3 regions of the Mesorhizobium sp. M4B.F.Ca.ET.143.01.1.1 genome follow, and region 1 is predicted to be linked to each of the others. Evidence: predicted binding sites of a transcription regulator. Region 1 holds the regulator's gene; each other region holds the start of a gene.
What was found. Region 1 encodes PhoB, which activates phosphate uptake and scavenging genes when phosphate is short. Its sites were predicted from a motif close to TGTCATNNANCTGTCAT; they were not measured.

Region 2: a site for PhoB is predicted at 2,666-2,682, ahead of EN786_RS33080 (PhoX family phosphatase). Genes of this name have one in related genera too.
Region 3: a site for PhoB is predicted at 8,135-8,151, ahead of EN786_RS16685 (alkaline phosphatase). Genes of this name have one in related genera too.

Annotation. Positions count from the first base shown of each region.
Region 1 covers NZ_SRSR01000005.1:208,979-219,699, reverse strand. The annotation lists gene EN786_RS14630 (response regulator) at 1-2,542, shown strand, start outside; gene EN786_RS14625 (substrate-binding domain-containing protein) at 3,096-4,124, shown strand; gene pstC (phosphate ABC transporter permease subunit PstC) at 4,266-5,726, shown strand; gene pstA (phosphate ABC transporter permease PstA) at 5,723-7,039, shown strand; gene pstB (phosphate ABC transporter ATP-binding protein PstB) at 7,055-7,879, shown strand; gene phoU (phosphate signaling complex protein PhoU) at 7,903-8,610, shown strand; gene phoB (phosphate regulon transcriptional regulator PhoB) at 8,630-9,319, shown strand; gene EN786_RS14595 (ROK family protein) at 9,323-10,567, opposite strand.
Region 2 covers NZ_SRSR01000023.1:45,264-55,984, forward strand. The annotation lists gene EN786_RS33060 (SulP family inorganic anion transporter) at 1-794, opposite strand, end outside; gene EN786_RS33065 (helix-turn-helix transcriptional regulator) at 873-1,142, opposite strand; gene EN786_RS33070 (phosphatase PAP2 family protein) at 1,233-1,934, opposite strand; gene EN786_RS33075 (hypothetical protein) at 2,046-2,384, opposite strand; gene EN786_RS33080 (PhoX family phosphatase) at 2,731-4,734, shown strand; gene EN786_RS33085 (hypothetical protein) at 4,880-5,104, shown strand; gene EN786_RS33090 (GNAT family N-acetyltransferase) at 5,233-5,913, opposite strand; gene EN786_RS33095 (MarR family transcriptional regulator) at 5,910-6,401, opposite strand; gene EN786_RS33100 (phosphatidylglycerol lysyltransferase domain-containing protein) at 6,665-7,702, shown strand; gene EN786_RS33105 (ABC transporter permease) at 7,711-8,472, opposite strand; gene EN786_RS33110 (ABC transporter ATP-binding protein) at 8,469-9,395, opposite strand; gene EN786_RS33115 (cytochrome ubiquinol oxidase subunit I) at 9,630-10,721, shown strand, end outside.
Region 3 covers NZ_SRSR01000006.1:156,678-167,398, forward strand. The annotation lists gene EN786_RS16650 (NAD-glutamate dehydrogenase) at 1-1,108, opposite strand, end outside; gene EN786_RS16655 (peroxidase-related enzyme) at 1,249-1,836, shown strand; gene EN786_RS16660 (YciI family protein) at 2,032-2,355, shown strand; gene EN786_RS16665 (LysE family translocator) at 2,360-2,974, opposite strand; gene EN786_RS16670 (DUF1062 domain-containing protein) at 3,392-4,018, shown strand; gene typA (translational GTPase TypA) at 4,076-5,905, opposite strand; gene EN786_RS16680 (hypothetical protein) at 6,107-6,385, shown strand; gene EN786_RS16685 (alkaline phosphatase) at 6,488-8,062, opposite strand; gene EN786_RS16690 (MFS transporter) at 8,320-9,603, opposite strand; gene EN786_RS16695 (TetR/AcrR family transcriptional regulator) at 9,681-10,289, shown strand; gene EN786_RS16700 (hypothetical protein) at 10,332-10,721, shown strand, end outside.

The sequences.
Region 1 (10,721 bases):
GCGGACCGAGGACGGCACCTTCATCGGCGTGCGCGTCGACATTTCCGACATCAAGAGCCGCGAGAAGGCGCTGCATGACTCGATGCGGCAGATCGATCTGTTCCGGCACGTCATGGACGAGCTGCCGGTGGCTGCCTTCATCAAGGCCCAAGATCTCAGCATCGAATTCGTCAACAAGGTCTGGTGCGCCATCACCGGCCTCGCCAAGGAGGACGTCATCGGCCGCAGCGACCGCCAGTTGTTCGGCGCCGAGGATGCCGAAAGCTACAGCCATGACGACACCGAAGTGGTCGTCGCCGGCAAGGTCCTGGAGGTCGAGGAGCCTGTCACCCATCGCGACGGCACCGTGCGGCAACTGATGACGCGCAAGAGCCGCCTGGTGGCGACAGACGGGTCGGTGCATCTGGTCGGCTCCAGCACCGACATCACCGACGTCAAGGCGCGCGAGCGGGCGCTGGAAGAGAGCATGCGCGAGAACGAGGTGTTCCGCAGCCTCATCGACAACGTGCCGGTGTCGATCTACGCCAAGCGTTCGGACCTCAGGCAGTTCTACGTCAACAAGGGCTGGTGCGACCTCACCGGCTTCGCCAAGGAAGATGCGATCGGCAGGACCGACGTCGAAATCTTCGGGCCGGACGGCGAGGCCTTCGTCGCTGGCGATCTCGCCGTGCTGCGCACCGGCGAGACGCAGGAGATCGAGGAGAGCGTGACGCTGCCCGACGGCAGCGTGCGGCACCAGTTCGCGCGCAAGGGGGCGATGATTGCCTCCGACGGTTCGCTCTATCTGATCGGATCGACCACCGACATCACCGAGCTCAAGCAGCGCGAGGCCGAACTCAGCGAGGCGCGGCAGCGCGCCGTGCTCGCCGACCGCGCCAAGTCGGAATTCCTGGCCAATATGAGCCATGAGATCCGCACGCCGATGAACGGCGTGCTCGGCATGGCCGAATTGCTCGCCAAGTCCGACCTCGACCCCAAGCAGAAGACGTTCACCGACATCATCGTGAAGTCGGGCAACGCGCTTTTGACCATCATCAACGACATCCTCGACTTCTCCAAGATCGATGCCGGCCAGCTGGTGCTCGATCCGGCGCCCTTCAACCTTGCCGAGGCCATCGAGGATGTGGCAACGCTGGTGTCGACTCGCGCCAAGGAGAAGGATCTCGAGCTCATCGTGCGCGTGCAGCCTGGCCTCGACAGCCAGTTCGTCGGCGATGTCGGGCGCATCAGGCAGATCGTCACCAACCTGCTCGGCAATGCGGTGAAGTTCACCGACGAAGGCCATGTGCTGGTCGACGTCACCGGCGAGCGCGTGCCGACGGGAACGAAGCTCACCATCTCGGTGACCGACACCGGCATTGGCATTCCGGAAGACAAGCTGAAGGCCGTGTTCGAGAAGTTCAACCAGGTCGATACGTCGTCGACGCGGCGGCACGAGGGCACTGGGCTCGGTCTTGCCATCACCTCGCGGCTGGTCGAGCTGATGAGCGGCGAGATCGGGGTCGAGAGCGATGAGGGCAAGGGCTCGACCTTCTGGTTCACAGTGACGCTGCCGCGGGCCATGCAACAGAGCGGGCAGCGGATCATGCCGGTCGACGTCACCGGAGCCCGGGTGCTGATCGTCGACGACAATGCCGTCAACCGCTCGATCCTGAGCGAGCAGATGGCGTCGTGGACGTTCGATTCCTGCGCGGCCGAGAGCGGCGCCGAGGGGTTGAAGGTGCTGATCGCCGCCGCCGCCTATGGCGTGCCGGTCGATTGTGTCGTGCTCGACTACCAGATGCCGGGCATGAGCGGCGCCGAGATGGCGCGTATCGTGCGCAACACCGACGGCCTTGCGCACACGCCGATCATCATGCTGACGTCCGTCGACCAGTCGCTCGCCAACACCAGCTACCGCGACCTCGGCATCGATGCACAGCTGATCAAGCCGGCGCGCTCCTCGGTGCTGCTGGAGACGCTGGTCGCCACCGTCCAGCGTCACCGCCACAGCGCGGCGGTCAGCCATCCGCAGCAGGCGGCGAGCAGCAGTGCGGGGATAGCGCAGCCGGCGCCTGCCAGGGCCGCCTCGGCGGTGTCGGAGCGGGCGCTGCTGCAGCCGCCGCCGGTGCGTGCGCGCGCCCGGCCGACCGGTGGCGAACGCGGGCTCGATATCCTCGTGGCCGAGGACAATGAGGTGAACCAGATGGTGTTCACCCAGATCCTCGGCGAGACCGGCTACGGCTTCGAGATCGTCGGCAACGGCCGCAAGGCGCTCGACGCCTACGGTAGGCTCAAACCGCGCATGATCCTGATGGACGTGTCGATGCCGGAGATGAACGGGCTGGAGGCGACGGCCGCCATCCGCCGGCTGGAGGAGGAGAGCGGCATGCATGTGCCGATCGTCGGCGTCACCGCGCATGCGCTGAAGGGCGATCGCGAGCGCTGCCTGGAGGCCGGCATGGACGACTATCTGCCCAAGCCCATCAGCCCGAGGGCCCTGCTCGAAAAGCTGGAGCGCTGGATCGGCGCCGACGGCCAGGCGCAGAGAAACGCCGGCTAAACCTGTCGAGGCCGCTGCTTCGGGGCGAGTGTCGTCGCAGCGCCCGGTTTGCGAAGCACGCCGGACAACCGAGGCTGCCGTGGGGATATGGTGCGATCGCACCATATCGAACCGGGCATCGAGCCGAAACAATGGCGGCATCGGATTCGCTCCCCCGGTTACGGGCGGGAGCAGCGACCGCCGGCTAGAAACAGCGTCGACTCTACCCCAACGGACCTGTTTTCGGCGATGGCTCGGCCATGATACGCTCTGGCCAGGGGCAACGCGCTCTCGTCCGGCTTTTCTTTTCTCGGCGGCCGAGGCTCGTGCCGCCGAGGGCAGGGCGGGCCTCCAGAATCGCGCAAGTCCCTGATTCCCACGGCAAACCGCCGTTGCCTCGCCGAGGGCTGGCTGCCAGCCGTTTCCGGCGAGCCGGTCAGGCGTTACCGGGCTGACACGAAACTGTCATGCGACTGTAATAATCGGAAGCTATTGGCCTCACCGGGCGCCGATGGACAGCGGTGCCAAGAGTCCATCTTTCGAAGAGACCATCTTCCGAACAGGAGCAGGCCACATGAACAAATTTCTCCTCACGGCGTCGGCCGCCGCGCTTGCGCTGGCCGCGTCGTCCGGCTTCGCCGCCGCGCGCGACCAGATCCAGGTTGCCGGGTCGTCGACCGTGCTTCCCTATGCCAAGATCGTTGCCGAGCAGTTCGGCGAGACCTTCACCAAGTTCAAGACCCCGGTGGTCGAGTCCGGCGGCAGCGGCGCCGGCATCAAGGAATTCTGCAAGGGCGTCGGCGAAGACACCATCGACATCGCCAACTCCTCGCGCCCGATCAAGAAGGACGAGATCAAGTCCTGCGCCGACGCCGGCGTGAAGGATATCCAGGAAGTCCGCATCGGCTATGACGGCATCGTCTTCGCAACCGACATCAAGGGCCCGGACTGGGCGCTGGTTCCCGCCGACATCTACAAGGCGCTGGCCGCCAAGCTCGTTGTCGACGGCAAGCTGGTCGACAATCCGAACACCAAGTGGAGCCAGGTCAACCCGAAGCTGCCCGACTGGGACATCGCCGCCTACATCCCGGGTGAGAAGCACGGCACGCGCGAAGTGTTCGAGACCAAGCTTCTCGACGCCGGCTGCGACAAGGCTGCCATCAAGGCCACCGGCATCAGCGACGACAAGGAAATCGGCAAGACCTGCATCGCCATCCGCAAGGACGGCAAGGCTGTCGACATCGACGGCGACTACACCGAGACGCTCGCCCGCATCGACTCCAACAAGACCGGCGTCGGCGTGTTCGGCCTCGCCTTCTACGAGAACAATGCCGACAAGCTGAAGGTCGCCAGCGTTGAAGACGTCGTGCCTTCGACCGAGACCATCGCCAGCGGCAAGTATCCGGTTTCGCGCCCGCTGTTCTTCTACGTCAAGAAGGCGCATCTCGGCGTCGTTCCGGGCCTGAAGGAATATGTCGAATTCTTCCTCGACGACCAGATGATCGGCCCGGAAAGCCCGCTTGCCGAATACGGCCTGGTTTCGGCTCCCGACGCCGAGCGTCAGTCGCAGCGCGACGCCTTCGCCGCCGGAAAGACCATGTAATCAAGCTTAGGGCCGGGGCGCGGGATTACCTGCGCCCCGGCCTCTTCGCCCGCCGCAGTGGCGGTGGCGACCGGAGCGTGATCCCGAAATGGGACCGGACAAGATCATGCTCGAACGAGGGATTTCCCCTGGGGTGGGTTCATGTCGTCCATGCTCGTACTTGCCATAGTCGCCGCCATCGGCGTGGTCGCATTCTTCATTGGCCGCCAACGGGCCGTGGCGCAGGACAATGGTTCGGTGAAGCCGCATTCGCGCGCCCATTATCACGGCTGGTGGGCCTTCCTGCTCGCCGTGCTGCCGGCCCTCCTGCTGCTTGCCGTCTGGAACATCGGTTCCTCCGTCTATCTCGAGCGCCACATCCACGCCGCCTTGCCCGAGCGCACCGCCGACAGCGCGGTCGCCAGCGAGGCGCTCGATGTCAGCCTGGTGAAGAGCCTCGCCAAGGGGCTGCGCCAGCTCGATGCAAACACCCAGCTTCCCGCCAGTTTCGCCGAATTGCAGCCGCTGCTCGCCGCCAAGGGCGTGGCGCTGGCGACGGACACCCAGGACTACATGATCCCGATCGCCGTCGAGGCGAATGCGGTGCAGGACCGGCTCGGCCTGGTCGGCGCCGTCGTCACGCTCGTGCTGTCGATCGCCGGCGCCTTTTACGCGCTCCGGCAAGTCGCGCCGCGAGCGCGCGCCAGGAACAATGTCGAGCGGCTGATGCTGTGGGGGCTGCTGGCGGCCTCAACCATCGCCATCCTGACCACGGTCGGCATCGTGCTTTCGATGCTGTTCCAGACGATCCAGTTCTTCGACAGCGTTTCGCCGGCGAGCTTCTTCTTCGGCACCGTCTGGGATCCGCGCTTCGCCGCGGCCGGCTCGGGCGGCAGCCAGGGCCAGTTCGGCCTGATCCCGCTCCTGTCCGGCACGCTCTACATCGCCTTCGTCGCCCTGCTGGTGGCGGTTCCGGTCGGTTTGATGTCGGCCGTCTACATGGCCGAATACGCCTCGCCCAAGGTGCGCTCGGTGGTGAAGCCCGCGCTCGAGCTGCTGGCCGGCATCCCGACCATCGTCTACGGCATTTTCGCCGTCGTCACGCTGGGGCCGTTCCTGCGCGATCTCTCGGCGGCGCTGACGGGCGGTTCGCCCTTCATCCAGGGCCAGAGCATCTTCACCGCCGGCCTGGTCATGGGCGTCATGCTGATCCCGGTCGTATCCTCCCTGTCGGACGACATCATCACCGCGGTGCCGCGCGCCATGCGCGACGGCTCGCTCGGCCTCGGCGCGACGCGCTCGGAGACGATCAAGCGGGTGATCCTGCCGGCCGCGCTGCCCGGTATCGTCGGCGCCATCCTGCTGACCGCCTCGCGCGCCATCGGCGAAACCATGATCGTGGTGCTCGCGGCCGGCGTCGCCGCCAATCTCACCGCCAATCCGTTCGAGGCGATGACCACCATCACCGTCAAGATCGTCAACCAGCTGACCGGCGACCTCGAATTCAATTCGCCGCAGACGCTGGTCGCCTTCGCGCTCGGCATTACGCTGTTCGCGCTGACGCTGGTGATGAACATCGTCGCCCTCTACATCGTGCGCAAATACCGGGAGCAGTACGAATGACCGATATCCCGCTGGATACGATGGTCCGGGCCGCGGCTCCTGCGCGCCGCGACATCGGCCTCAAGGCCCGCTACGCCGCCGAACGCCGGTTCCGCATCTATGGCGTGCTGGCGATCTCGGTTGGCCTCGCCTTCCTCGCCATCATGCTGATCACCATCGTCTCGAAGGGCTACACCGCCTTCTGGCAGACGACGGTGACGCTGCCGATCAATTTCGACGAGAAGATCATCGATCCTTCCAACAAGCGCGCCACCGATCCGGACGTGCTGATCAAGGCGAACTATCCCAAGCTGGCCGACAAGGCGCTGATGGCCAAGCTCGGCATCGATCCCGCCAACAAGCCGATGGCGCTGAAGCTGAAGGGCTTCCTGTCGGAGGGCGCGCGCGTGCAATTGCGCGACATCGTCGTCGCCGATCCGTCGGTCATCGGCACCACGCGCAACGTCGACATCCTCGCCGCGGCCAATCTCGATTCCGCCTTCAAGGGCCAGATCGACCCCAACGTCGAGGAAGCGCGCCGCAAGGTCTCGGACCAGCAGATCGCCTGGATGAACCAGCTCAAGGGCGACGGCACCATGGCCGAGCATTTCAACAAGGGCCTGTTCACCTATGGCGCCTCCAGCCGTCCGGAAACGTCGGGCATGGGCGTGGCCATCATCGGCTCCTTCTACATGATGGTGATCGTGCTGCTTCTGGCGCTGCCGATCGGCGTCGCCGCCTCCATCTACCTGGAGGAATTCGCCAAGAAGAACCGCTTCACCGACCTGATCGAAGTCAACATCAACAATCTGGCGGCGGTACCGTCGATCGTCTTCGGCCTGCTCGGCCTTGCCGTGTTCATCAATTTCCTCGGCATGCCGCGCTCGGCCGCCTTTGTCGGCGGCCTGGTGCTGACGCTGATGACGCTGCCGACGATCATCATCGCCACCCGCGCGGCGCTTGCCGCAGTGCCGCCGTCGATCCGCTCGGCGGCGCTCGGTCTCGGCGCCTCCAAGATGCAGATGGTGTTCCAGCACATCCTGCCGCTTGCCGCCCCCGGCATCCTCACCGGCACCATCATCGGCCTGGCGCGCGCACTCGGCGAGACCGCGCCGCTGCTCCTGATCGGCATGGTCGCCTTCGTCGCCGACTATCCAAAGACGCCATTCGATCCGGCGACAGCGCTGCCGGTGCAGATCTACATGTGGGCCAACGAGGCAGAGCGCGCCTTCGTCGAGCGCATGTCGGGCGCGATCATCATCCTGCTCGTCTTCCTCATGGCCATGAACATCACGGCGATCGTGCTCAGGCGCCGCTTCGAACGGCGCTGGTAAAAGAAGGCATCTGGTATGAACATCATGACCGAACAGTCTCTTGAAAACGCAGTGGGCGACAAAATGAACGCCAAGTCGAACGAAGTGATCAAGATGCGCGGCGACAAGGTCGGCGTGTTCTATGGCGAGAAGCAGGCGCTGTTCGACGTCAATCTCGACGTCCGCCTCAACCAGGTGACGGCGTTGATCGGTCCTTCGGGCTGCGGCAAGTCGACCTTCCTGCGCTGCCTCAACCGCATGAACGACACCATCGATTCGGCGCGGGTGACCGGCAAGATCACGCTGGACCAGGAGGACATCTACGACAAGAGCATCGACGTCGTCGAGCTCAGGGCCCGGGTCGGCATGGTGTTCCAGAAGCCGAACCCGTTCCCGAAGTCGATCTACGAGAATGTCGCCTACGGCCCGCGCATCCATGGGCTGGCCAAGCGCAAGGCCGACATGGACCAGATCGTCGAATCCAGTCTGAAGAAGGCGGCGATCTGGAACGAGGTGAAGGACCGCCTGCACGAGCCCGGCACCGGCCTATCCGGCGGCCAGCAGCAGCGCCTGTGCATCGCCCGCGCCATCGCCGTCTCGCCGGAGGTGATCCTGATGGACGAGCCGTGCTCGGCGCTTGACCCGATCGCCACCGCCCGCGTCGAGGAGCTGATCGACGAGCTGCGCCAGAACTACACGATCGTCATCGTCACCCATTCGATGCAGCAGGCGGCGCGCGTGTCGCAGCGCACGGCGATGTTCCACCTCGGCTACCTGGTCGAGGAGGGCGCCACCGACAAGATGTTCACCAACCCCGACGACAAGCGCACCCAGGACTACATCACCGGCCGGTTCGGCTGATTTCCAAGCACGAGGACAGGATCATGGGTGAACATCATACGGTTGCGTCTTTCGACGAGGATCTCGGCGCCATCAGCAAGCTGATCTCCGACATGGGCGATCTCGCCCGCTCGATGGTCGCCGGCTCGACGCGGGCGCTGCTCAATTCCGACAACGCCCTGGCGCAGCGCGTGGTGTCCGACGACGCCATCATGGACGCGCGCCAGCGCGAACTCGACGACCGCGCCATCACACTGATCGCCAAGCGGCAGCCGATGGCCAACGATCTGCGCGCCGTGGTCGGCTCGATCCGCATGGCGGGCGACCTCGAACGCATCGGCGACCTCGCCAAGAACATCGCCAAGCGCGTCGGCACCGTCGGTCTCAGCGTCACGCCGCGCGACCTTTCGCATTCCATCGACGGCATGGCGCAGCTGGTGCTGATCCAGGTGCAGGGGGTCATCGAGGAATATGCCGCCGCTGATGCCGCGGCGCTTGCCAAGCTCCGCAACGACGACGAGCGCATCGACGTTAAATACACCTCGGTGTTCCGCGAACTTTTGACCTACATGATGGAAGATCCGCGCAACATCACCGCTTGCACGCATCTGTTGTTCTGCGCCAAGAATCTGGAGCGCATCGGCGACCATGTCACCAACATCGCCGAGAACGCCTACTACGTGCTGACCGGCCAGCAACTGCCCGCCAATCGTCCGAAGCTGGACGAGACGGCGATGTCGGCGCCGGCCTGAGAAGAAGGGTGACGGGCCGATGATCGCGCCACGCATCATGGTGGTGGAGGACGAGGAGCCGCTGGGGGTGCTGCTCCGCTACAATCTTGAATCGGAAGGCTACCAGGTCGAGGTGGTGACACGCGGCGACGAGGCCGAAATCCGGCTGCAGGAAAACGTGCCCGACCTCCTGGTGCTCGACTGGATGGTGCCGGCGGTTTCCGGCATCGAGCTCTGCCGGCGCCTCAGGATGCGGCCGGAGACCGAGCGGCTGCCGATCATCATGCTGACGGCGCGCGGCGAGGAAAGCGACCGGGTGCGCGGCCTCTCCACCGGCGCCGACGACTATCTGGTCAAGCCGTTCTCGACGCCGGAGTTCATGGCGCGCGTCAAGGCGCTGCTGCGCCGCGCCAAGCCGGAAGTCCTGTCCAGCATGCTGAAGGTCGGCGACATCGTGCTCGATCGCGAGTCGCACCGGGTGTACCGCAAGAAGAGCGAAATCCGGCTCGGACCGACCGAGTTCCGCCTGCTCGAATTCATGATGCGGCATCCCGGCCGGGTGTTCTCGCGCAGCCAGCTGCTCGACAATGTCTGGGGCGAGACGATCTACATCGACGAGCGCACGGTCGACGTGCATGTCGGCCGCCTGCGCAAGGCGGTCAACAATGGCCGCATGCCTGACGTCATCCGCACCATCCGGGGCGCGGGCTACGCGATCAGGGAAGATTGACGCTCAGGCCACGTTCTTCCCGGTGGCGCCGCCTTTCACCTGCACGCCCGGCGCGAAAATCTCCTGGTCGACGAAGGTCAGTGCGCGCATGGCGCAGCCTTCGCGGATGAGCGGCAATTCGTTCGGCTCGGTGTCGAAGGAGATCGACTTCGAATGCTGGCCGCCGGCGGTCTGGGCGATCGCCTCGCGCAGCGCCGGCTCGATCAGATCGAAGGCGGCGGCGCTGACGCCGACCATGGCGACGGGAGCTGGATCGATCAGCGCGAACAGGCTGCCGAGGCCGAAGCCGAGCGCCTCGCCGGCCTTGCGGTAGGCCTGGCGCTCCGGGCCGTCGCCGGCGCGCGCCCTGGCGGCGAGCGAGCGCATGTCGGCGTCGCTGACATCGACCGGCTCGGCGTCCTCGCCCATCTGCTTGGCATTGCGCCAGATCGCATAGTTGCCGGCATAGGCCTCGACGCAGCCGCGCCGGCCGCAGCGGCAGAGCGCGCCGCCCGGCCGGTGGATCATGTGGCCGAATTCGCCGCCGGAGGAATGGGTGCCGGTGAACAGCTCTCCCTTCAGCACCAGCCCCATGCCGATGCCGTGCGAGAGCAGGATGGCAATGAAGTCGTCGCGGTACCGCTCGGGATCGCGCCACTGCAAGGCCACCGCCATCATGTTGCAGTCATTCTCCATGGTGGCCGGAACGCCAAATTCGGCTTCCAGAATGTCGGCGAAGGCGATGTCGGTCTGCGGCGTGATCGGCGACCACAACATGGCGCGGGCATGGGTGTCGGTGATGCCCTGGATGCCCATGGCGATGCGGGCGACGCCGCGGACGTCGAGGTCGGGATCCTCGAAACGGCGCCGGACGATGGCCACGCATTCGCCGATCAGCTCGTCGCGCGGCATGATCGCCGTGTCGAGGCGGCGCTGCTCCTCGGCAATGACCTGCCCGGCATAGTCGATGACAGCGACGGAAAGGAAGTTCAGCGACAGGACCACCGTCATCACCGCCGTGGCTTCCGGATTGAGGGCAAGCCCGACCTGCGGCCGGCCGCGCTTCAGCGAAACAGCCTCGTTTGGCTTGCTCTCGGTCAGAATGCCTTCCTGGATCAGGTCGGACGAGATCGCCGAGATGGTCGAATGGCTGAGGCCGGTGGTGGCGGCGATCTCGGTACGCGACGGCTGGCCGGCGCGGCGCACGGCCGAAATAACCATCGCCCGGTTGCGTCGGCGCAGATCGTCGTGGCGGATTCCAACCGACATGCTTTGCCTTCCTCCCGGTCGTCGCGGCCGTTTTTGATTTCGAAGGCCGTCGGCGACACCGTATGAATAGTGGCAGAAGCGGGCCAGCCTGTCATTTATTTATTCCGGAGCTCGAAAAAAATTCGCCGAGGCCTCGGAATCGATGAGAATCGTT
Region 2 (10,721 bases), on a different contig from region 1:
TCGACCATCCTGTCGATGCCGATGGGCGGAAAGGCCGGCCACTGCAGGCTGCGCGGGATGCCGCCATAGCGCGTGCCGATCGTTTCGGCCGGCAGCGCGAACAGCGCCACGGCCAGCGAGGCCAGGCCGATGGCGATCAGCATCGCCGGCCATTTCGGCCGCCAGCGCTTGAGGAAGACAATGGTCGCGATGGTCAGCACCGCCACGAAGGTCGCGGCCGGATTGATCGTGCCGGCCGCCTCACTGAGCGCCATCAGCTTCGGCACCAGCGGCCCCGGCTCCTTGCCGGCAAGCTTCAGGCCGAACAGCTCGGTGATCTGGCCGGAGAAGATGATGACGGCGATCCCCGCGGTGAAGCCGACGGTCACCGGATAGGGGATGAACTTGATGTAGGTGCCGAGCCTCAGATAGCCGATGGCGAGCAGGAAGACGCCGGCCATCATCGTTGCCAGCAGCAACCCGTCGACGCCGACGCGCGCCACCGTCGCCGCCACCAGCACGATGAAGGCGCCTGCCGGGCCACCGATCTGGAAGCGGCTGCCGCCGAGCGCCGAGATGATGAAACCGCCGACGATCGAGGTGTAGAGGCCGCGCTCGGGCGTCACGCCGGAGGCGATCGCGATCGCCATCGACAGCGGCAGCGCCACGATGGCAACCGTCAGCCCGGCAATCGCGTCGGTCCTGAAGTGTGCTAGCGAGTAGCCCTCACGCAGCACCGTCACCAGCTTTGGGGTGAATAGTTCGGCAAATGTCGGCCGTGCCTGCTGGTGGTTTGCCCGCCGGGCCTGATCCATGGACTGCCTTCCGCGTCTCGAAGGCGGCGGGGATCGTCGGCAGCATGTCGGCGGTCGCCGTCGCGACTATTACGCGACTCAGCCTTGCGGGTTCTGCGATACGGCCGGCTTGAGGCGCACGCCCCGGCCGCCGCGCTCGCTGGCCTGGTTCTCGCCGATCAGTTCCACCCCGGCCTCGTCGAGTGCCTGGATGACCTTCATCAGCGTGTCGACCACGCCCCTGACAACGCCGTCGCTCGCCTCCATGCGCTGAATGGTCGGAAGCGAAACCCCGGCGCGCTCGGCCAGCGTCTTCTGATCGATGCCGGCCAGCGCCCTCGCGGCGCGCATCTGCTGGGCGGTGATCATCGGCCAGAACCCTTGTCTGAGTCTGCAGTATCAATGGATAATACAAACATCATGATGTTTCAAGCATCATTGAGTATGGATAAAACATGGCTACTCACTGTCGCTCACCGCATGGCGCCGCTGCAGGAACCGCGCCACCAGCCAGCACAGCATGGCCCAGGCGAAGCCGGCGCACCAGCCGCCGAGCACGTCGGACGGCCAATGGACGCCGAGATAGACGCGGCTGGTGCCGACCAGCACCGTGATCAGCACGGCGAGGCAGAGCACGAAGATCTTGGTCGTGCGGTCCGGCAGGAAGCGCGCCGCCAGCGAGCCGAGCGTGAGGTAGGTGACCGCCGACAGCATGGCATGGCCGCTCGGGAAGGAGAGCGACGTCTCGTCGACGAGGTGCGAGACGAGTTCCGGGCGCGGCCGGTCGATGCCGGCCTTGAGCAGGCTGGACAGCACCTGCCCGCCGGCTACCGCGACGAAGATCAGAAGCGCCGATCCCGGCCTGCGGATCAAAAGCAGGTAGACGATCACCGCCGCCGTGATCAGCACCAGCACGCTGGTGCTGCCGAGGCTGGTGATGTCGCGCATCGCCCCCTGCAGCCACAGCGGCCCGATCGGGTGGTCGGGTTGCCCAGCCTGGCGGAAGGCGAGCAGGATCTCGGTGTCGAAGGCGTGCGGCGTGGTGGCGTGCGCGGCCTCCATCAATTCGACGAAGCCCCACAGCCCGAAGGCGACCACCAGCCCGGCCAGAAGGACCGGAAACTCGATCTTGTTGAAGAACGCGACCGCGGCGGATTTCATCGGGCGGGACCTACAGCAATTCCAGGAAAAGTGCGCAGCGGTTTTCCGTCAGGAATTGCGTCAAAACAAAACTCGGGGCGGTTCGGCGATTCCATGAAACGCTGAACCGCCTTAGAGTCGCTGCATATAGGGCCCGAGCGTGATCAGCGCCACGGCGGCGATCGCCAGCACGATGCCGGTCGCCTGCAGGGCATTGACCTTCTCGCCGAAGAAGGCGAGCGCCACGACGTTCACCGATACCAGCTGGATCACCGCCGACAGGCTGAACGACACCGACATGCCGAATTCACGGATCAGCCTCAGCATGATCAGATTGCCCAGCGAATAGAGCGCCAGCGTCAGCACGATCTTGCCGAGGCTAGGCGCCAGCCCCCATTGCTTGGCCGCGGTCGCCGCGAGCAGGAAGATCACGGTCGAAACGCCAAGCTGCACCAATCCCCAGAAACTCACGGTTCATTTCTCCCAATTGCCGCCATCGCCATGCGTGCCGCAGTCCTTGTTTCCGAAGCGCGCGAGGCCGTCAAGCAGACCGCGCCTGACCAGCGCCCCGCTCCGACAGGATCGAAGCCGGATGTCGCAAAATGCGTCCCGGCCACCATGATCGGTGCCGACCGATGCGATATTTTGAAATCATGCGCGAGCGATGATGGTCACGAGTGCCGGCCGACGGGACAGGCGCTGTTCATGAGCCGGCAAATAAACTGCCGAAAACGCGCCGGGTGTCACGAAAATGTGATCCAGCGGTTATAGGGGTCGACAGGTCACATGCTCCAGCCAAGAAGCCAGAGGAAAGCTCATGTCCGACCACCGCTCCCCTGACGCCGGTTTCCGAACCAGCCAGCTCGAGGAGAATGACGGCCCGGCCGTCAATCCCACCGACAACCGCACCATGGGCGAGATCATCGCCGCGCGCTTCTCGCGCCGTGGCTTCCTGAAGGGTTCGCTGGCCGTTTCGGCCATCGCCGCCACCGTCAGCCCGCTGGCGCTCGTCGCCGCCGACGATGCCCGCGCTGCCGAGGCCTCGGCCTTCACCTTCGACGAGCTCGAGGCCGGCATCGACGACAAGCACCATGTCGCGCCGGGCTACGATGCCGACGTGCTGTTGCGCTGGGGCGACCCGCTGTTTGCCGACTCGCCGGAATTCGACCCGGCAAAGCAGACGGCCGGGGCCCAGGCAAAACAGTTCGGCTACAACAACGACTATGTCGGCTATATCCCGATCGACGGCTCGGCCGAGCATGGCTTGCTGGTGGTCAACCACGAATACACCAACCCGCATCTGATGTTCCCCGGCATCGTCAAGATCGTCGACAAGGACGGCAAGAAGGAAGCCGAGGTGGCGCCGCTCAGCAAGGAGCAGGTCGACGTCGAGATGGCGGCCCATGGCGGCTCCATCGTCGAGATCCGCAAGGACGGCGGCAAGTGGCAGGTGGTGCGCGACGGCAAGCTCAACCGCCGCATCACCTCCAACACCGAGATGCAGATTGCCGGCCCGGCCGCCGGCCACGACCGCCTCAAGACCAATGCCGATCCCTCCGGCACCAAGGTCATCGGCACCTTCAACAACTGCGCCGGCGGCGTCACCCCCTGGGGCACCTATGTCATGGCCGAGGAGAACATCCATGGCTATTTCTCCGGCGAATTGCCGGAAGGCCACAAGGAAGCCGCCAACTACAAGCGCCTCGGCATCCCGGAAGGCGCCTATGAGTGGGGCGCGCATTACGACCGCTTCAACCTCGCCAAGGAGCCGAACGAGGCCAACCGCTTCGGCTGGATCGTCGAGGTCGACGTCAATGATCCGGCATCGGTGCCGCGCAAGCGCACCGCCATGGGCCGCTTCAAGCATGAGGGCGCGGAATCGATCGTCGCCAAGGACGGCCGCGTTGTCTTCTATCTCGGCGACGACGAGCGTTTCGACTACGCCTACAAGTTCGTCACCACCGGCAAGTTCAACGCCAATGACCTCGCGGCCAACAAGGACCTGCTCGACGACGGCACGCTGCATGTCGCCAAGTTCGGCGAGGACGGCACGGTCGAATGGATGCCAATCGTCTTCGGCCAGGGCCCGCTGACTGCCGAGAATGGCTTCGCCAGCCAGGCCGACGTGCTGATCGAGACGCGACGCGCCGCCGACCTGCTCGGCGCCACCAAGATGGACCGCCCCGAGGACATCCAGCCGAATGGCGCCAACGGCAAGGTCTATGTCATGCTGACCAACAATTCGAAGCGCAAGGCGGAGCAGGTCGACGCCGCCAATCCGCGCGCGTCGAACGCCTTCGGCCACATCATCGAGATATCGGAGGATGGCGGCGACTTCGCTGCCGCCAAGGGCAAATGGGAAGTGCTGCTGAAATGCGGCGATCCCTCGGTGGCCGAGGTCGGCGCCACCTTCTCGACCGCGACCACCGCCAATGGCTGGTTCGGCATGCCGGACAATTGCGCCGTCGATTCGGCCGGCCGTTTGTGGGTCGCCACCGACGGCCAGGGTCCGAAGGCCACCGGCCGCACCGACGGCCTGTGGGCGGTCGACACCGAAGGCGCGGCGCGGGCGACCTCGAAGCTGTTCTTCCGCGTGCCGATCGGCGCCGAAATGTGCGGCCCGCTGTTCGCGCCGGACGACCAGACCGCCTTCGTCGCCGTCCAGCATCCGGGCGACGGCGGCGAGGACTGGGAGGCCTTCGGCCGTCCGTCCTACTATGAGGACCTGTCGACCCGCTGGCCCGACTTCAAGCCCGACATGCCGGTCCGGCCGTCGGTGGTCGCCATCACTAAAAAGGGCGGCGGCAAGATCGCCGTCTGACCTGCGGTCATCTCGACCCATTGCATGATCAAAGGAGGGATCTCGGCACCCCGAGATCCCTCCTTTTCACTTCAGGAACCAGTCAAGCTTCGGGAAAGATTGGCAATTTATGCGCGGCGCCCTAGGTCCTTGTCAGGAGACTGCCATGCCAAAGTCTGTTTATGACCGTGGCCTGCTGAAGCCTGCCGACATCGCCAGGCTGCAGCGCGTCTTTGACGAGGCCTGCCGGCGGCGCCAGGCGCATCCCGATTCGGCCGAAGCCCGGGAAATCGCCCTGAACCTGCTTGCCCTGCACAATGCCGGCATGGTCGAAGAGGACATGCTGATGGAAGCCGTCGGCTTCCGGCGGCTTGAGCCAAAGTCGGCCTAGAGCAATTCCAGGAAAAGTGTGAGCGGTTTTCCGTCCGGAATTGCCTCAAAACAAAGAGACGGAGCAGTTCGCCGTTTCCGTGAAACGGTGAAACGCGTCAGGTCCGCGAGAACGGCCGCTGGTGCGCCCTATCCGGTGCGCTGAACCACGGCCATGTTCATCATGCTTCTCAGCCGGAAGCCGATGGACTCGTACAGTCCGATGGCCGCGACATTGCTGGCATAAGCGTGGAGATAGGGGATTTCGCCGCGCGTCATGATTTGATTTGCCACGAACAGGGACAGCCGCCTGGCGAGGCCGCCGCCGCGGAAATCCGGATGCGAGCACACGCCACTGAGCTCCGTGTAGCCAGGCTGCCTCATGCGCTCGCCGGCCATCGCCGCGAGCCTGCCGTCGATCTTGACGCCCCAGAAATCGCCGAGGCTCAACGCCTCCAGCGTGAACGGGCCGGGCTTGGTGGCCGCCGCCAGAGCGAGCATCTCGGCGGCATCGTGCTGCGTCAACTGCCGGATGCGCTCGTCGGACACGGCCTGCACCGGCTGCTCGGCGATCATCTGAACCAGCGACGCGGTCGAAATCGCGGACAGCGCCGCGGGCAGGACGATTGCGTCCGCCTGGACCACGATTGAGCTTTCGAGCGGCGGAATTAGCCTGCCCAGCGCATCCAGGCTAGCGGTGTCGTCCGCCGCGGTGGCCGCGAACGGAACGATCGACGGCCTGTATCGCTTGGCCAGGCTGTCGCCTTGCGCGAAGGACTGATGTCGCGAGCTGAGCGCGCTCCAGATGGGACGGTCGAGCAGGTGGTTCATCGCACCGGACTCACGGCCTTTTCCACGCGACGGTCGAGCGGAGACGCGGCTAGGCGGTCCTCGATTTCGGCGAGCTGGCCTAGCAGCGGCCCGGACAGGTCGGCGCACAGAGCCGCAACGGCCCTCTCGATGCGAGGCCAGACTTCGCGCTTCGCCACATCGACCAGCCGCCGGCCGTTGCGGCTGAGGGAGACGATTCGGCGCCGCTGGTCGTCGTTCGACGGGCTGACCTCGACCAGTCCCAGTTCGGCCAGCAGCGCCACGCAGCGCGTGACGCCCGGCTGGGCGATCCCGAGCGACTGCGCCAGCTCGCCGACCGGCAGCGGCCCCAGCCTGTCGAGCGCGGCGAGCAGCGGATACTGGCTCGACTGGACCCGGACCTCCAGCTCGTCGAGCACGCGCTGCGTATCCGCCTGCAACTGCTCGCCGATGCGCTTGAACCTGCTGCCCAGGCACAGAAAGCCAAGCGACCGTATGATGTCGTCCATGATCCAGCTCGTTCAGTCAGAACGATAACATGATATATAACATCGCATGAAAAGTCAAAGCCTGCTACCACAGGATGCAAGCCGATCCGGCCGATTAGGGCGCATGGCGCGCTGTCCACTCGCCACCCTTTGGCCGAGATTTCCCCTTCTGTCGGTGCCGATTGCATCCTATATGGCGCCTGCGCGGTATGATTGACCGTGCCAAGGCGACTGATTCGGGCCTGCGGGTCGACGGGTCTCCATCTATCGGCACGCGGAACCTCATGCCCTCCCTGCGGATCCACATTGACAGGTTTCTCGAAGGCGCAGCACCCAAGGTTCCGCGGCGCGACCTGACGCATCTCGAGCGCCTGGCGCTGGTGCGCCGGCATGGCGATTTCTCGCTCGCCTATTCCACCGCCGTGCAGCAGAAACTGTCCTATTTCAGCGATGGCGACGGCTACATCGCCTTCGGCACCAAGATGAAGCACCATTTCGCGCTCGGCGATCCGGTGGTCCATCCGGCCGAGCGGCCGGCCTATATCAAGCGCTTCGTCGAGGCCGCAGGCGATCCCTGGTTCGTGCAGATCGGCGCCGATACCGCGCGGGTGCTGGCCGGTCTCGGCTACCGGATCAATCGCCTCGGCATCGACACCAGGCTGCACCTGCCCGCGCACGATTTCTCCGGCAAGCGCAACGAGACGGTGCGCTATTCCGAACGCTGGCTGTCGAAGAAGGGCTTTTCCTTCGAGGAGGACAGGCGCAACATCTTCCTCGACGAGATCGCCAGGCTGTCGGAGAACTGGCGCGGCGAGCGCATCGTCAAGCGCTGGGAGATGGGCTTCCTCAACCGGCCCTTCGCCGATCATCTCGGCGCCGACATGCGCCGCTTCGTGCTGCATGGGCCGGAGGGCGAGCTGGTCGCCCTGCTCGATTTCGATCCGCTGTTTCGCGACGGCAAGGTCATCGGCTACACCACCGCCTTCAAGCGCAAGCATATCGACGCCACGCCGCATGCCGAGATCGGCCTGACCAAATTCGCCGTCGACCGCTTTCGCGAGGAGGGCAAGTCCGTCGTCACGCTGGGTCTGTCGCCGCTGGTCGACATCGAGGCCAGCGGCTTTGCCGAATCGAGCTTCTGGCGCAGCACCTTCCAGCGCGCCTATGGCTCCGCCTGGATCAATCGCTCGAAGTTCAATTTGCAGGGCCAGGCGGCCTTCAAGCGCCGTTTCCACGGCCAGGAACAGCCGACCTATGTCGCCTTCCGCAAGGGGACGCTCGTCGAGATGCTGGGACTGCTGCGGCTGGTGAAGGCCATCTGACCTGCCGGTCAGTTCCGCAATCGATACCCGGTCCTGAATATCCAGGCGACGATCGCGATGCAGACGCCCAGGAACACCACGGTCATGCCGAGGCTGATGCCGACCGACACGTCCGACTTGCCGTAGAAACTCCAGCGGAACCCGCTGATCAGGTAGACGACCGGGTTGAACAGCGTCACCGTGCGCCAGATGCCGGGCAGCATGTTGATCGAATAGAAGCTGCCGCCGAGGAAGGTCAGCGGCGTGATGATCAGCAGCGGCACCAGCTGCAATTGCTCGAAGCTCTTCGCCCAGATGCCGATGATGAAGCCGAACAGGCTGAAGGTCACCGCCGTCAGCACCAGGAAGGCGAGCATCCAGAACGGGTGCTCGATATGCAGCGGCACGAACAGCGAGGCGGTGGCCAGGATGATCAGGCCGAGCACGATCGACTTGGTCGCCGCGCCCCCGACATAGGCGATGACGATCTCCAGATAGGACACCGGCGCCGAAAGCAGCTCGTAGATCGAGCCGACGAATTTCGGGAAATAGATGGCGAAGGAGGCATTCGAGATCGACTGCGTCAAGAGCGACAGCATGATCAGCCCCGGCACGATGAAGGCGCCGTAGCTGATGCCGTCGATCTCGGTGATGCGCGAGCCGATGGCCGAGCCGAAGACGACGAAATAGAGCGAGGTCGAGATCACCGGCGAGATGATGCTCTGCAGCACGGTGCGCAGCGCGCGCGCCATTTCCACCCGGTAGATGGCCCAGACGGCGCGCAGGTTCATGGCTCTTGCCTCAACAGGTTGACGAAGATCTCCTCCAGCGAGCTGTTCTCCGTGTCGATGTCGCGGAACTGGATGCCCGCCGCCTCGAGGTCGCGCATCAGCGAGGCGACGCCCGGCCGGTCGCTCTGGTTGTCGTAGGTGTAGGTCAATTGATCGCCACTGGGCGACAGCTCCAGCGCGTAGCGCGAGAAGCTCTCCGGGATCGCGGCGAGCGGACTGCGCAGCTCCAGCATCAGCCGCTTGCGGCCGAGCTTGCGCATCAGTTCGGCCTTGTCGTCGACCAGCACGATCTCGCCGCGGTTGATGACGCCGACGCGGTCGGCCATCGCCTCGGCCTCCTCGATGTAGTGGGTGGTCAGGATGATGGTGACGCCATCCTCGCGCAGCCGGCGCACCATCGCCCACATGTCCTGGCGCAATTCGACGTCGACGCCGGCCGTCGGCTCGTCGAGGAAGAGCACGCGCGGCTCGTGCGACAGCGCCTTGGCGATCATCAGCCGGCGCTTCATGCCGCCCGACAGCGTGATCGCCTTGGCGTCCTTCTTCTCCCACAGCGAGAGGTCGCGCAGCACCTTCTCGACGAACGCCTTGTTGGGGGGCTTGCCGAACAGGCCGCGGCTGTAGTTGACCGTCGCCCAGACGGTCTCGAAGGCGTCGATGGTCAGCTCCTGCGGCACCAGCCCGATCAGGCTGCGCGCGGCGCGGTAGTTCTTGCCGATGTCGTTACCGTCGACGGTGACCGAGCCCGACGAACGATTGACGATGCCGCAGACGATCGAGATCAGCGTCGTCTTGCCGGCGCCGTTCGGCCCGAGCAGCGCGAAGATCTCGCCGCGCTCGATGTCGAGGTTGATTTCCTTCAAGGCCTTGAAACCGGTGGCGTAGGTCTTGGTCACCCCGGCAATCGAGATAATGGATGGCATGGCTGAAAACGGCTGCTTGAAAGGCGGTTGTGGATTTTTATTGCGCTGAATGTCGGTGCGCGCGGCGGGAAGTCAATGCCGCTCCTGACAATTCTGGACAATCATTCCCCGATCGGGCGCTGACGCTTTCGCCCGACCTGCTGCGACAACGCGCCCCGCGTGGCGCCACGCCGCTTTGACCGGACCGCGTCAGCGCCCTATTCTGTGAGCCATAAGCAGCAGCCGGAGTCGCCCATGGACCCGCTCATTCTGTCGCGCATCCAGTTCGGCGCGAATATTTCGTTCCATATCCTGTTTCCGGCGATCACCATTGCACTCGGCTGGGTGCTGCTGTTCTTCAAGCTGCGTTACAACCGCACCGGCGATTCCGCCTGGATGCGCGCCTATTTCACCTGGGTGAAGGTGTTCGCTTTGTCCTTCGCCATGGGCGTGGTCTCGGGCGTCACCATGAGCTTCCAGTTCGGCACCAACTGGCCGGGCTACATGGAGACCGTCGGCAACATCGCCGGGCCGCTGCTCGCCTATGAGATCCTCACCGCCTTCTTCCTCGAGGCGGCCTTCCTCGGCATCATGCTGTTCGGCTTCCGCCGCGTCTCCAACCGCATCCACACTTTGGCCACCGTGCTGGTCGCCGGCGGCACCACGGTCTCCGCCTTCTGGATCATCGCGCTCAATTCCTGGATGCAGACGCCGGCCGGCTTCGAGATGCGCGACGGCAAGGCCCATGCCGTCGACTGGTGGGCGATCGTCTTCAACCCGTCGATGCCCTACCGCCTGGTCCACATGCTGCTCGCCTCGGGGCTGACAGTCTCCTTCCTCATCGCCGGCCTGTCGGCGCTGCGCTATCTCACCGGCGACCGCTCGGAATCGATGTGGAAGGCGCTGCGCACCGGCGTCTTCACCGCCGCCATCCTGATCCCGATCCAGATTTTCGCCGGCGACCAGCACGGCCTGAACACGCTGGAGCACCAGCCGCAGAAGATCGCCGCCATGGAAGCCAACTGGAACACCGGCCCCAACGTTCCGCTGGTGCTGTTCGCATGGCCTGACGAGGCGGCCCGGGAAAACAAATTCGAGGTCGCCATCCCCGACGGCGCCAGCCTCGTGCTGAGGCACTCAACCAGCGGCGTCGTGCCGGGGCTGAACGACTATCCCGGCAACCACCCGCCGGTCTTCCCGGTGTTCTGGGGTTTTCGCATCATGGTCGGCACCGGCATCCTGATGCTGATCGTCTCGTGGTCGGCGGCCTTCTTCCTCAAGCGCCGCCACAGCCTGCCGAGGCCGCTGGCGCTGCTGATGGTGCCGATGACGATCTCCGGCTGGGTG
Region 3 (10,721 bases), on a different contig from region 1:
TGATCAGCGCCTTGCCGGAATGGTCGCTTGGGTTGAAGCCGGACTTGGTGATGACGGTTTCGGCCTTGGAGCGCAGATAGGGGATCTTCATCACCGAGCGCGTGTAGGCGGTCGAGGTAAACAGGCCGACGATGCGCAATTCGCCGAGCAGCGTGCCCTTGGCGGTGTAGGTCTTGACGCCGATGTAATCGAGATAGATGCGGCGGTGCACCGACGATTTGGCGTTTGCCTTGGTGACGATCAGCGGCTCCGGACCGTGCAGGAAGGCGCGGATCTCGGGCGTCGTCGTCACCGCTTCCGTGCCGCGCCTCAGCACCAGCACGTCGGGATCGGACAGGATGCCGAGGCCGGGCTTGTCGGCGCGCTCCAGCGTGCCGCTCTTTTCGCCGCCGGAGTATTTGAACTCGCGCATGCCGAGGAAGGTGAAATTGTCGTCGCGCAGCCATTCGAGGAAGGCGATCGCCTCGGTGACGTGCGCCTTGTCGAGCGGCACCGGCGCGTAGCGGAATTCCGAGATCGCCTGGTCGAGGCGGGCGAGCATCGGCTTCCAGTCGGTGACGGCGGCGCGCACCTGGACCAGCAGCTTCCTCAAGCGCCCGGCCAGCGCTTCGGCCTGGTCGGCGGACAGCCGGCCGATATGGACATGCACGACGCTCAGCCGGTCGTGGCTGCCGTCGCCCTTGGCGAAACCGCCATCGCCGAGGATTTCCTCGACGCCAGCCTTGCCATGCCTGACGGTGACGACCGGATGTGTGACCAGCAGCGGCTCGCCGGCGCTCTCGGTGATCTCGCCCAGGATGGAATCGAACAGGAACGGCATGTTGTCGTTGACGACGGTGACCACCGTCACCGGCCGGCCCTGGCGCGCCACGCCGGAATCGACGTCGATCGCGACGATGCAGTCGCCCTTCTTGTGCCTGGCGACGGCTCGCCCGGCAAGATCGGCGGCACGCTCGAGATCGGCAACCTCGTAGGCGGCGACGTCCTCGGCCGGCGCGCGGGCAAGAAGATAGTCGGCAAGCCGACCCGGTCTTTCGCCTCCCTTCGCCGCGCCTCCCTTTGCTGGAACCGTCTTCTTCGGCTGGCTTGCGGTTTTGAGGCTGGCCATGATGTGAAGTCCCTCCCGTCACATGCTTTTGCGATTATGGTAGCAGATGACCGCCGTTTGGCGACAAAGGTTTGACGGCTTGCAAAGATTCTTCGGAATTTTGATCGCAAGTCGGCAGCGAATGAGAAGGACGAAGCCCAATGAGTGCAAGCAAGACCGCCAAAACGACCGGCAAGATCACCGCGCTCGACCTCGCCCAGGCCGAACTCAGCGAGGCGACGAAAGCCTATTTCGCCAAATGCGAGGAAAAGCTCGGCCTCGTCCCCAACGTGCTCAAGGCCTACGCCTTCGACGAGAAGAAGCTGCGCGCCTTCACCGACATGTACAACGACCTGATGCTGGGCGAGTCCGGCCTGTCGAAACTGGAGCGCGAGATGATTGCCGTCGTCGTCTCCTCGATCAACCATTGCTACTATTGCCTGGCCGCGCATGGCGCCGCGGTGCGCCAGCTTTCCGGCGACCCTTCCCTCGGCGAGATGATGGCGATGAATTTCCGCGCCGCCGACCTTTCACCCAGGCAGACCGCGATGCTCGAATTCGCCGTCAAGCTGACGGAGGAGCCGGCGAAGATCATCGAGGGCGACCGCGCCGCCTTGCGCACGGCAGGCTTTTCCGACCGCGACATCTGGGACATCGCCTCGACCGCCGCCTTCTTCAACATGTCGAACCGGGTGGCGGCCGCGATAGACATGCGCCCGAACGACGAATACCACGCAATGGCACGCTAGGCGGCGGCACTATTTTAGATATCGCGCATTCTCATTGCTTCTCCGCCGTTTTGGTCCGATGATCAACGATTGCGGCATCGCCGCATATCAAGGATTGCGGCATCGCCGCATATCAACACGATTGCGGCTGAGCCGCATATCGCCAAGCGGCATGGCCGCATGCCGGTTCGATGCCGCCGATCAAGGGAGGAGAACATGGCGAAGTTTCTCTATGTCTATCATGGCTCCGGCAAGATGCCGACCGACGAGGTTGAGCGGAAGGCGGCCATGGATGCGTGGACCGGCTGGTACGACAAGCTCGGCCCGGCCGTGGTCGACGGCGGCAATCCGGTCGGCATGTCGAAGACGGTGCTGGCGAGCGGCAAGGTCGAGAACAATGGCGGCAGCAATCCGACCGCCGGCTACACCATCGTCGAAGCCAGGGATATCGACGACGCCGTCGCCAAGGCCAAGGCTTGCCCGATCCTGATGGACCCGGCCTTCACCGTCGAGATCGCGCCGATCATCGAGATGATGTAGCCGTTCAGGAACGGGCCGCGATCGCGGCGGCGGCGCCTGCCATGGTGGCGGCGCTGACGCGGTTGGCGATCTTCATCGCCCGCCTGCTTTTGAGCAGCTTGCGGGCCTGCGCGGCGGCGAGCACCCAGGCAAAATCGATGGCGACCAGGACCACCGCCATGGTCGCCGTCAGCTCCATCCAGCCGACGACGCTGACCGAGGCAAGATCGATGATGGTCGGCAGCAGTGCCAGATAGAACATCATGATCTTGGGGTTGCCCAGTGTCACCGCCATGCCGGCGAAGAACAGTTTTGCCGGCGAATCCTCGCGCGGCATCTCGCCTTCCTTCGCCTCGACGGGCGCGGTCCACATCTTCCACGCCAGATAGGCGAGATAGGCGACGCCCGCCCATTTCACTGCGACGAAGGCGAGATGAAAGGTCTGCGCCACCACGGCCAGCCCGAACACCGCCAGCGACAGCCAGATGCCCTCGCCGATCCACATGGCGAGCAGGAACGGGAACACGTCGCGAAAACCCTTCGAGATCACCCTCGCGACAAGGGCGGCGATCGACGGGCCGGGCGAGCCGGCGGCGACGAAAAGCGCGGCGGCGAAGATCAGCAGCGAGGTGAGATGCATTGCCAAAATCTCCGATCTGAGGTTTGGCTGCCAATCTAGCCAGCAACGGCAGCTTTGGCAAAGAACAGGCAATCGCTTCGGTCGCGGCGGCGCCGATCTCGACAATTGCCGTCTTGCCGTTCCCGTCGGCCACGGCTAGAAGAGCCGCCCCGACAATCGTTTCGAGCTTCACTTTGCCTCAGTAACCGCCGGTCTCGTCAACTCTCCTGAAAACACAGGGCGCTGCGGTTGCGGCGTCCCGATCATTTCATGTGTTCCTCAGGCGGCGGTTCGAGACCGGTTTGGCATTGCTGAACCTGTCGCGCGCCGCGCGACGCCTGATTTCCTTAAAGCCGCAGCTCTCCAGCCACGCCGTGCCCGCCCGGGCAACTCGACATCGCCGACCTGGCGAACTTCCCGACGGGAAGGGCTTTCGGCATGTCTGGACTCTTGCGTATCCGCTGGGCGATCGCGCCCGAGATCGCGCCTCGACCTCTCATCACCTGCAATCGCTGCGGCGGCCTCAGGCCATATCGATCGAGCGACAAATTCCGCGTCAACGCCAACGGCAAGCGCATCGACGCCTGGCTGATCTACCGCTGCGTCGACTGCGACAATTCCTGGAATTTCGCCATCTTCGAGCGCCGCAACCGCCGCGACATCGAGCCGGCGCTGCTCGCGGCGCTCGAAAGCAACGATCCGGATCTGGCCCGGCGTCATGCCTTCGATGCCGCCGTACTGAGGAGCCACGCCGGACGCATCGAGGAGTTCCCAGATGTCGCCGTCGAAAGGCATGTGCTGGAACGCCGGCCGGAACATACGACCGTGCTGGAGCTGCGGCTCACTCTGGAAATGCCTGTGCCCTTGCGGCTCGACCGGTTGATGGCCGGCGAACTCGGCGTCTCGCGCTCGCGGCTTCAGGCCTGGGAGGAGCGGCGGCAGCTTTGCGTCGAGCTTGATGGCGCCAAGGCGCTGCGCAGGCCGCCGCGCGACGGCATGGCGATCCGCATCGATCTGAGCGACGAACCGGATTGCGACGCCATTGTCACCGCTGCCGGCGCGTGAAATGAGGAAGGGAGGGAGCAGTGCTCCCTCCCTCGATGACTGCTCCGGGCGAAAACCTTACGCCGCGCCGACCGCCTTGGCCGACTTCTCGAAGCGCTTGCGCTCGTTCGGGTCGAGATAAAGCTTGCGCAGCCGGATCGTCTTCGGCGTCACCTCGACCAGCTCGTCGTCCTGGATCCAGGCCAGCGCGCGCTCCAGCGTCATGCGGATCGGCGGCGTCAGCTTCACCGCCTCGTCCTTGCCGGCGGCGCGGATGTTGGTGAGCTTCTTGCCCTTCAGCACATTGACCTCGAGGTCGTTGTCTCTGGAGTGGATGCCGATGATCATGCCCTGGTAGACCTTGACGCCCGGATCGATGACCATCGGGCCGCGATCCTCCAGGTTCCACATCGCATAGGCGACCGACTCGCCCTGCTCGTTGGAGATCAGCACGCCGTTGGTGCGGCCGGGCAATTCGCCCTTGTAGGGCTCGTAGGCATGGAACAGCCGGTTCATCACCGCGGTGCCGCGCGTGTCGGTCAACAGTTCCGACTGGTAGCCGATCAGGCCGCGCGTCGGCGCGTGGAAGACCAGGCGCTGGCGGTTGCCGCCGGAGGGTCGCAATTCGACCATCTCGGCCTTGCGCTCCGACATCTTCTGCACGACGACGCCGGCATGCTCCTCGTCGACGTCGATGACGACTTCCTCGACCGGCTCCAGCAATTCGCCGTTCTCGCCCTTCTGCATGACGACGCGCGGACGCGACACGGCGATCTCGAAGCCTTCGCGGCGCATCGTCTCGATCAGCACCGCGAGCTGCAATTCGCCACGGCCGGAGACGAAGAAGGAATCCTTTTCCGGCGATTCCTCGATCTTCAGCGCGACATTGCCTTCGGCCTCGCGCAGCAGGCGGTCGCGGATGACGCGGCTGGTCACCTTGTCGCCTTCCGTGCCGGCGAGCGGGCTGTCGTTGACGAGGAAGGACATCGTCACCGTCGGCGGATCGATCGGCTGCGCGTGCAGCGGCTCGGTCACCGTCGGGTCGCAGAACGTGTCGGCGACGGTGCCCTTCGACAGGCCGGCGATGGCGACGATGTCGCCCGCCTGGGCTTCGTCGATCGGCTGGCGCTCGAGGCCGCGGAAAGCGAGGATTTTGGAGACGCGGCCGGTCTCGATCTGGGTGCCGTCATGGTGCAGCACCTTGACCGCCTGGTTGGCCTTCAGCGAGCCCGACTCGATGCGGCCGGTGATGATGCGGCCGAGGAAGGGATTGGCTTCCAGGATGGTGCCGATCATGCGGAACGGGCCGGGATGCACGGTCGGCGCCGGCACATGCTTGACGACGAGGTCGAACAGCGGCGCCAGCTGCTGGTCCTTCGGGCCTTCTGGATTTTCCGAAACCCAGCCGTCGCGGCCCGAGCCGTAGAGGATCGGGAAGTCGAGCTGCTCGTCGGTGGCGTCGAGCGCGGCGAAGAGATCGAACACCTCGTTGACCACCTCGACATGGCGCGCGTCCGGGCGGTCGATCTTGTTGATGACGACGATCGGCTTCAGGCCGACCTTGAGCGCCTTGCCGACGACGAACTTGGTCTGCGGCATCGGCCCTTCGGCGGCATCGACCAGCACGATCGCCGAATCCACCATCGACAGGATGCGCTCGACCTCGCCGCCGAAATCGGCGTGGCCGGGCGTGTCGACGATGTTGATGCGGGTGCCGTGCCAGTCGACCGAGGTCGCCTTGGCCAGGATGGTGATGCCGCGTTCCTTTTCGAGGTCGTTGGAATCCATGGCGCGCTCGGCGACGCGCTGGTTGTCGCGGAAGGCGCCGGACTGTTTCAGGAGCTGGTCGACGAGGGTGGTTTTTCCATGGTCGACGTGCGCGATGATCGCGATATTGCGGAGGTTCATGTGTCTGGTCTCGGGAGCGTTGCAGGCAGCAGGCCCAGAGGCGCCGCCTTTTTCGGTTGCGCGGCTCATACAGGGTTTTTCGCAATTGCGAAAGGGGAGGCTCGTACCCAAATATGTGGTTACCAATTCTTAAGCGTCTTTGCGTCAAATGTATCAATTCACCAGGGCGGAACCTTTCGGGGTCCGGGCAGTTCGACTCCCATGACCGATTCTTTCATCAGATTGCGTCCGATCCTGGCCTGGGCAGCACTTACCGTGCTGCTGGCGGTGGGCGCCGCGCAGTCGGCCGCGACACTCAAGGGAAATCCCGCTCTGCCCCCCGACACGCAGACGGCGGAGCAGATGTTCGCCGACGCCCCCGATGGCGTCGACCCCGTCGTGACCGGCCCCGTCAGCGCCGCCTTCAAGCAGCGGCAGCAGGACGCCGGCTGCGACAGCGCCGTGTGGCCGAAGATTCCCGCGACTTGCTATCCGGACTGACGACCACCGGTCGCGGCGGTCGTCCTCCTAGAGACTGTTTCGAAATTCGCTCCGGCGAGTCAGAAACCGCCAGGAGATGGCCGCCGGATTTCCAACAGTCTCCTAAGCCGAGCGCACCGGGTCGAGCGTCACCTTGTAGAGCTCGTTGTCGTCGCGATCCATCAGCCGCACCGTCAGCTGTTCGGTAGCGCCTGAAATGTCGACCAGGCCGAAGAACTGCAGGCCGGCCGACGGCGGCAGGTTCTGGCCCTGCTCGGCGGTCGGCGCCTTGATGAACTTCAGCTCCGGGCCGAAGGTCATGTCGAAATCGTTGGGACCGAACGTGCCGGCATGGATCGGGCCGGAGACGAATTCCCAGAACGGATTGAAATCCTGGAACTGCGCCTTTTCGGGATTGTAGTAATGCGCGGCCGTGTAGTGGACGTCGGCGGTCAGCCACACCGTGTTGCTGATGCCGGCGTTCTTGATGTAGCGCAGCAGGTCGGCGATCTCGAGCTCGCGTCCCCTGGGCAGGCCGTTGTCGCCATTGCTGACGGCCTCGCCGCCCACCTTCTTGGTGCCGTCGTTCCACACCACCAGCCCAAGCGGCATGTCGGCGGCAATGATCTTCCAGGTCGCCCTGGAATTCGCGAGTTCCCGCTTCAGCCATTTGGTCTGCTGCTCGCCCAGCATGCGCGATTCCGGCGTCATCGTGTCCTGCATGTCCGGGCCGTTCGGGCCGCGATAGGAGCGCATGTCGAGGAAGAACACGTCGAGCAGCGGCCCATAGGCTATTTTGCGATAGACGCGGCCGGGCTCGGCCGGCTCGTAGCGGATCGTCGTCATCTCGTGGAAGGCGCGCGCCGCGCGTGCCGCCAGCACATGGATGGATTTCTCCGAGTAGCGGTCGTCGCTGCCGAGATCCTTGGAATCCGACCAGTTGTTGACCACCTCGTGGTCGTCCCACTGGTAGAAGGTCGGGCAGATGGCGGAGAGGGCGAGCACATTCCTGTCCATCATGTTGTATTTCCACTGCGCCCGATATTCGTCGAGCGTCTGCGCCACCTTGCGCTTCTCGTCGATCAGCACGGCGTTCTTCCACTTGCCGCCGCCGGGCAGGTCGACCTCGTCCTTCATCACGCCATCGGCATAGATCGTGTCGCCGGAATGCAAGAAGAAATCCGGCGTGTGCTTGCCGATGGTGGCGTAGGTCTTCATGCCGGTCTCGTCGATGCCCCAGCCCTGGCCGGCGGTATCGCCCGACCAGGCGAAGCGGATGTCGCGCTTGGAGGCCGGCGCGGTGCGGAAGCGGCCGACGATCGGCTCGGAAACGGCGTTGATGTCGGCGAGGTCGGCCGCGGTCATGCGATAGAAGATGTCCTGGTCGGCGGCGAGATCGGTGAGCAGCCGCTTCACCGTGTAGTCGCTGGCCGGCGACGTATCGAGCGGCGCGAGCCTGGTGGCGTTGGCGAAGCTCTCCGTCGACGACACTTCGAACATCACGCGCGCCGGACGGTCCGTGCGCGTCCACACCATGCCGCTTGAGGCGTCGACGTCGCCGGACTGGACGCCATGGGTGAAGGCAGGCCGCTGGCTGGCGCGCGAATAATAGGGCAGCGCGAGGCCCGAGGCGCCGACCAGGCCGAATGCGCTCGCCGAGGTGACGAAGGCGCGGCGGGTCATCGAGATCTTGTTCATGGCTGTCTCCTGGATGGCGTTTAACGTCGCCCCCAAGCTCCCGCCTCAATGTTTCAGGCGCATCTCGGAACCATGAAGTTTTGATAACAATGAACAGGCCTTCCCTTCTTCCCTTGTGGGAGAAGGTGGATCGGCGCGCAGCGCCGAAACGGATGAGGGGTGCGCGACTGAGTGAGACGGTGGCGTTCCCTGGAGCACCCCTCATCCGTCGCCTTCGCCGACACCTTCTCCCACAAGGGAGAAGGAAAAGTCGCGCCCTACGCCGCCTGCGGCTCCGGCTCGAACGCCGGCCTGCTCGTGTTGATCAAGAGCGAGATACAGGCCGCCGCGATTGCTGTCATGCCGGCGATCATGAAGGCCAGCTCGTAATTGCCCTGCAGCTCGCGCATCGTACCGCCGAAGGCGGCGGCGGCCGCAGCACCCACCTGGTGGCCGGCGACGATCCAGCCGAAGACGATCGGGCCGCTGCGGTCGCCGAAGGCCTCGTTGGCGAGCCTCAGGGTCGGCGGCACGGTGGCGATCCAGTCGAGCCCGTAGAGCACGGCAAAGATGATCAGGCTGACCGCCGAGAAGCCGGAATAGGGCAAGTAGATCAGCGACAGGCCGCGGACGGCATAGTAGACGCCGAGCAGCTTGCGCGGGTCGAAACGGTCGGTGAGCCAGCCGGACAGCGTCGTGCCGATCAGGTCGAAGATGCCCATCATCGACAACAGGCCGGCCGCCTGCACCTCGCCGATGCCCATGTCGCCGCAGAAGGCGATGAGATGCGTGCCGACCAGCCCGTTGGTGGTGAAGCCGCAGACGAAGAAGGTGGCGAACAGGTACCAGAACACCCGCGTGCCGGCGGCGCGGCGCAACGTGCCGAGCGTATGCGCCAGGAAATTGCCCTGCGAGGCCGGCGACACCGGCGGCACGTCGTTCGGCTCGGCGCCATAGCGCACCTGGCCGATCGAGGCTGGACGCTCCGGCACCAGCAGCCACACCACCGGCACCAGCGCCGCGGTGGCGATCGCGATGGCGATGGCGACCGGCTTCCAGCCACCCGCCTGCGCCAGCGAGGCGAGCAACGGCAGGAAGACAAGCAGGCCGGTGGCGCTCGAAGCCGACATCAGGCCCATCACCAGGCCGCGATTGGTCTTGAACCAGCGATTGACGATGGTGGCGCCGAGCACGGTGGCGACCGCGCCCGAGCCGATGCCGGAGAACACGCCCCAGGTGATCAGCAGATGCCACGGCTTGGTCATCAGCAGGCTGAGCGCCGTCGAGCCCGACATCACCAGCAGTGAGATAAGCACCGTGCGGCGCAGCCCGATCCGCTCCATCAGCGCGGCGGCGAACGGCCCGGTCAGGCCATAGAGGAAGATGCCGATCGCGGCCGCCAGCGAGACGACGTCGCGCCGCCAGCCGAAGCTCTCCTCCAGCGGCAGCATCATGACCGACGGCGCCGAGCGAAGCCCGGCCGCGATCAGCAGGCAGAGAAAGATGACGCCGACCACGACGAAAGCGTAGCGCTGGCCAAACGGACGAGACTGAGCTATCATGTTACTGACCGGTACGTTGCAATTGGATGGCGCTATGAATACGTACCGGTCAGTAACATTGTCAAGCGAGTCGTTGCATGCCACCGGACAAAAAAATTGAAGCGTCCATCAGCACGGCTCACGCCCCGAAGGCGGCCGACAAGATCCTCGACGTGGCGCGCGACCTGTTCTATCGCGAGGGCATCCGCGCGATCGGCGTCGACGAGATCGTCAAGCGCGCCGGCGTCACCAAGCCCAGCCTCTACCGCAGCTTTCCCTCGAAGGACGAGCTCGCCGCCTCCTATCTGCGCAAATACGACCTCGAATTCTGGGAACGCTTCGACGAGGCGGTGGCTGCGCATCCGGGCGACCCGCGCGCGCAGATCGTGGCTTTCCTGACCCGCGTCGGCAAACGCACGCAAAAGCCCGACTATCGCGGCTGCGGCATGACCAATGCGGCGGTGGAATATCCCGACCATAGCCATCCGGCACGCGTGGTCAGCGAGGCCAACAAGCAGGAACTGCGCCGCCGCCTGCGCGCCATGGCGAGCGCGATGGGCGCCGCCGATGCCGACACGCTGGGCGACGGCCTGCTGCTGCTGATCGAGGGCGCCTATATCAGCGGCCAGCTGTTCGGCCGCGGCGGACCGGCGGCGTCGGTCGCCCGCAACGCCGACTTGCTGATCGAGGCGAGCTTGAAGAAATAGCGATTGGCGGTACGCTGCGGCACCTCACCGGAGTTGTCCGCCATGCGCGCTGTTCTGATCCCGCTTGTCCTTGCCGGTCTCTGCCAGGGGGCCCATGCCGGCGACATATCCAGCGCCTACACCGATCTCGACTGGGAGAAGGACTGCGTGACCTATGCGCAGGCTGCCGAGGGCGAGGGCGATTGGGCGAGCCTCGCCTGCTCAGGCTATCGCGGCTATCCGGTGCTGATCGGCTACGACGACGCCCGCGAATCGCTGTTCTATGGGTTCCCGTCGAGCGACATGACCTCGGTCTGGGAAAGCTTCTCCGGTCTCAACACGGCCGGGCTCAAGGTCGAATGGCGCATCGAGACCAATGGCGACGTCGCCATTCCATTCGCCGTCATCCACCGCCGCGAGGTCAGCAAGCCCGACGGCGAGGACAAGCCGATC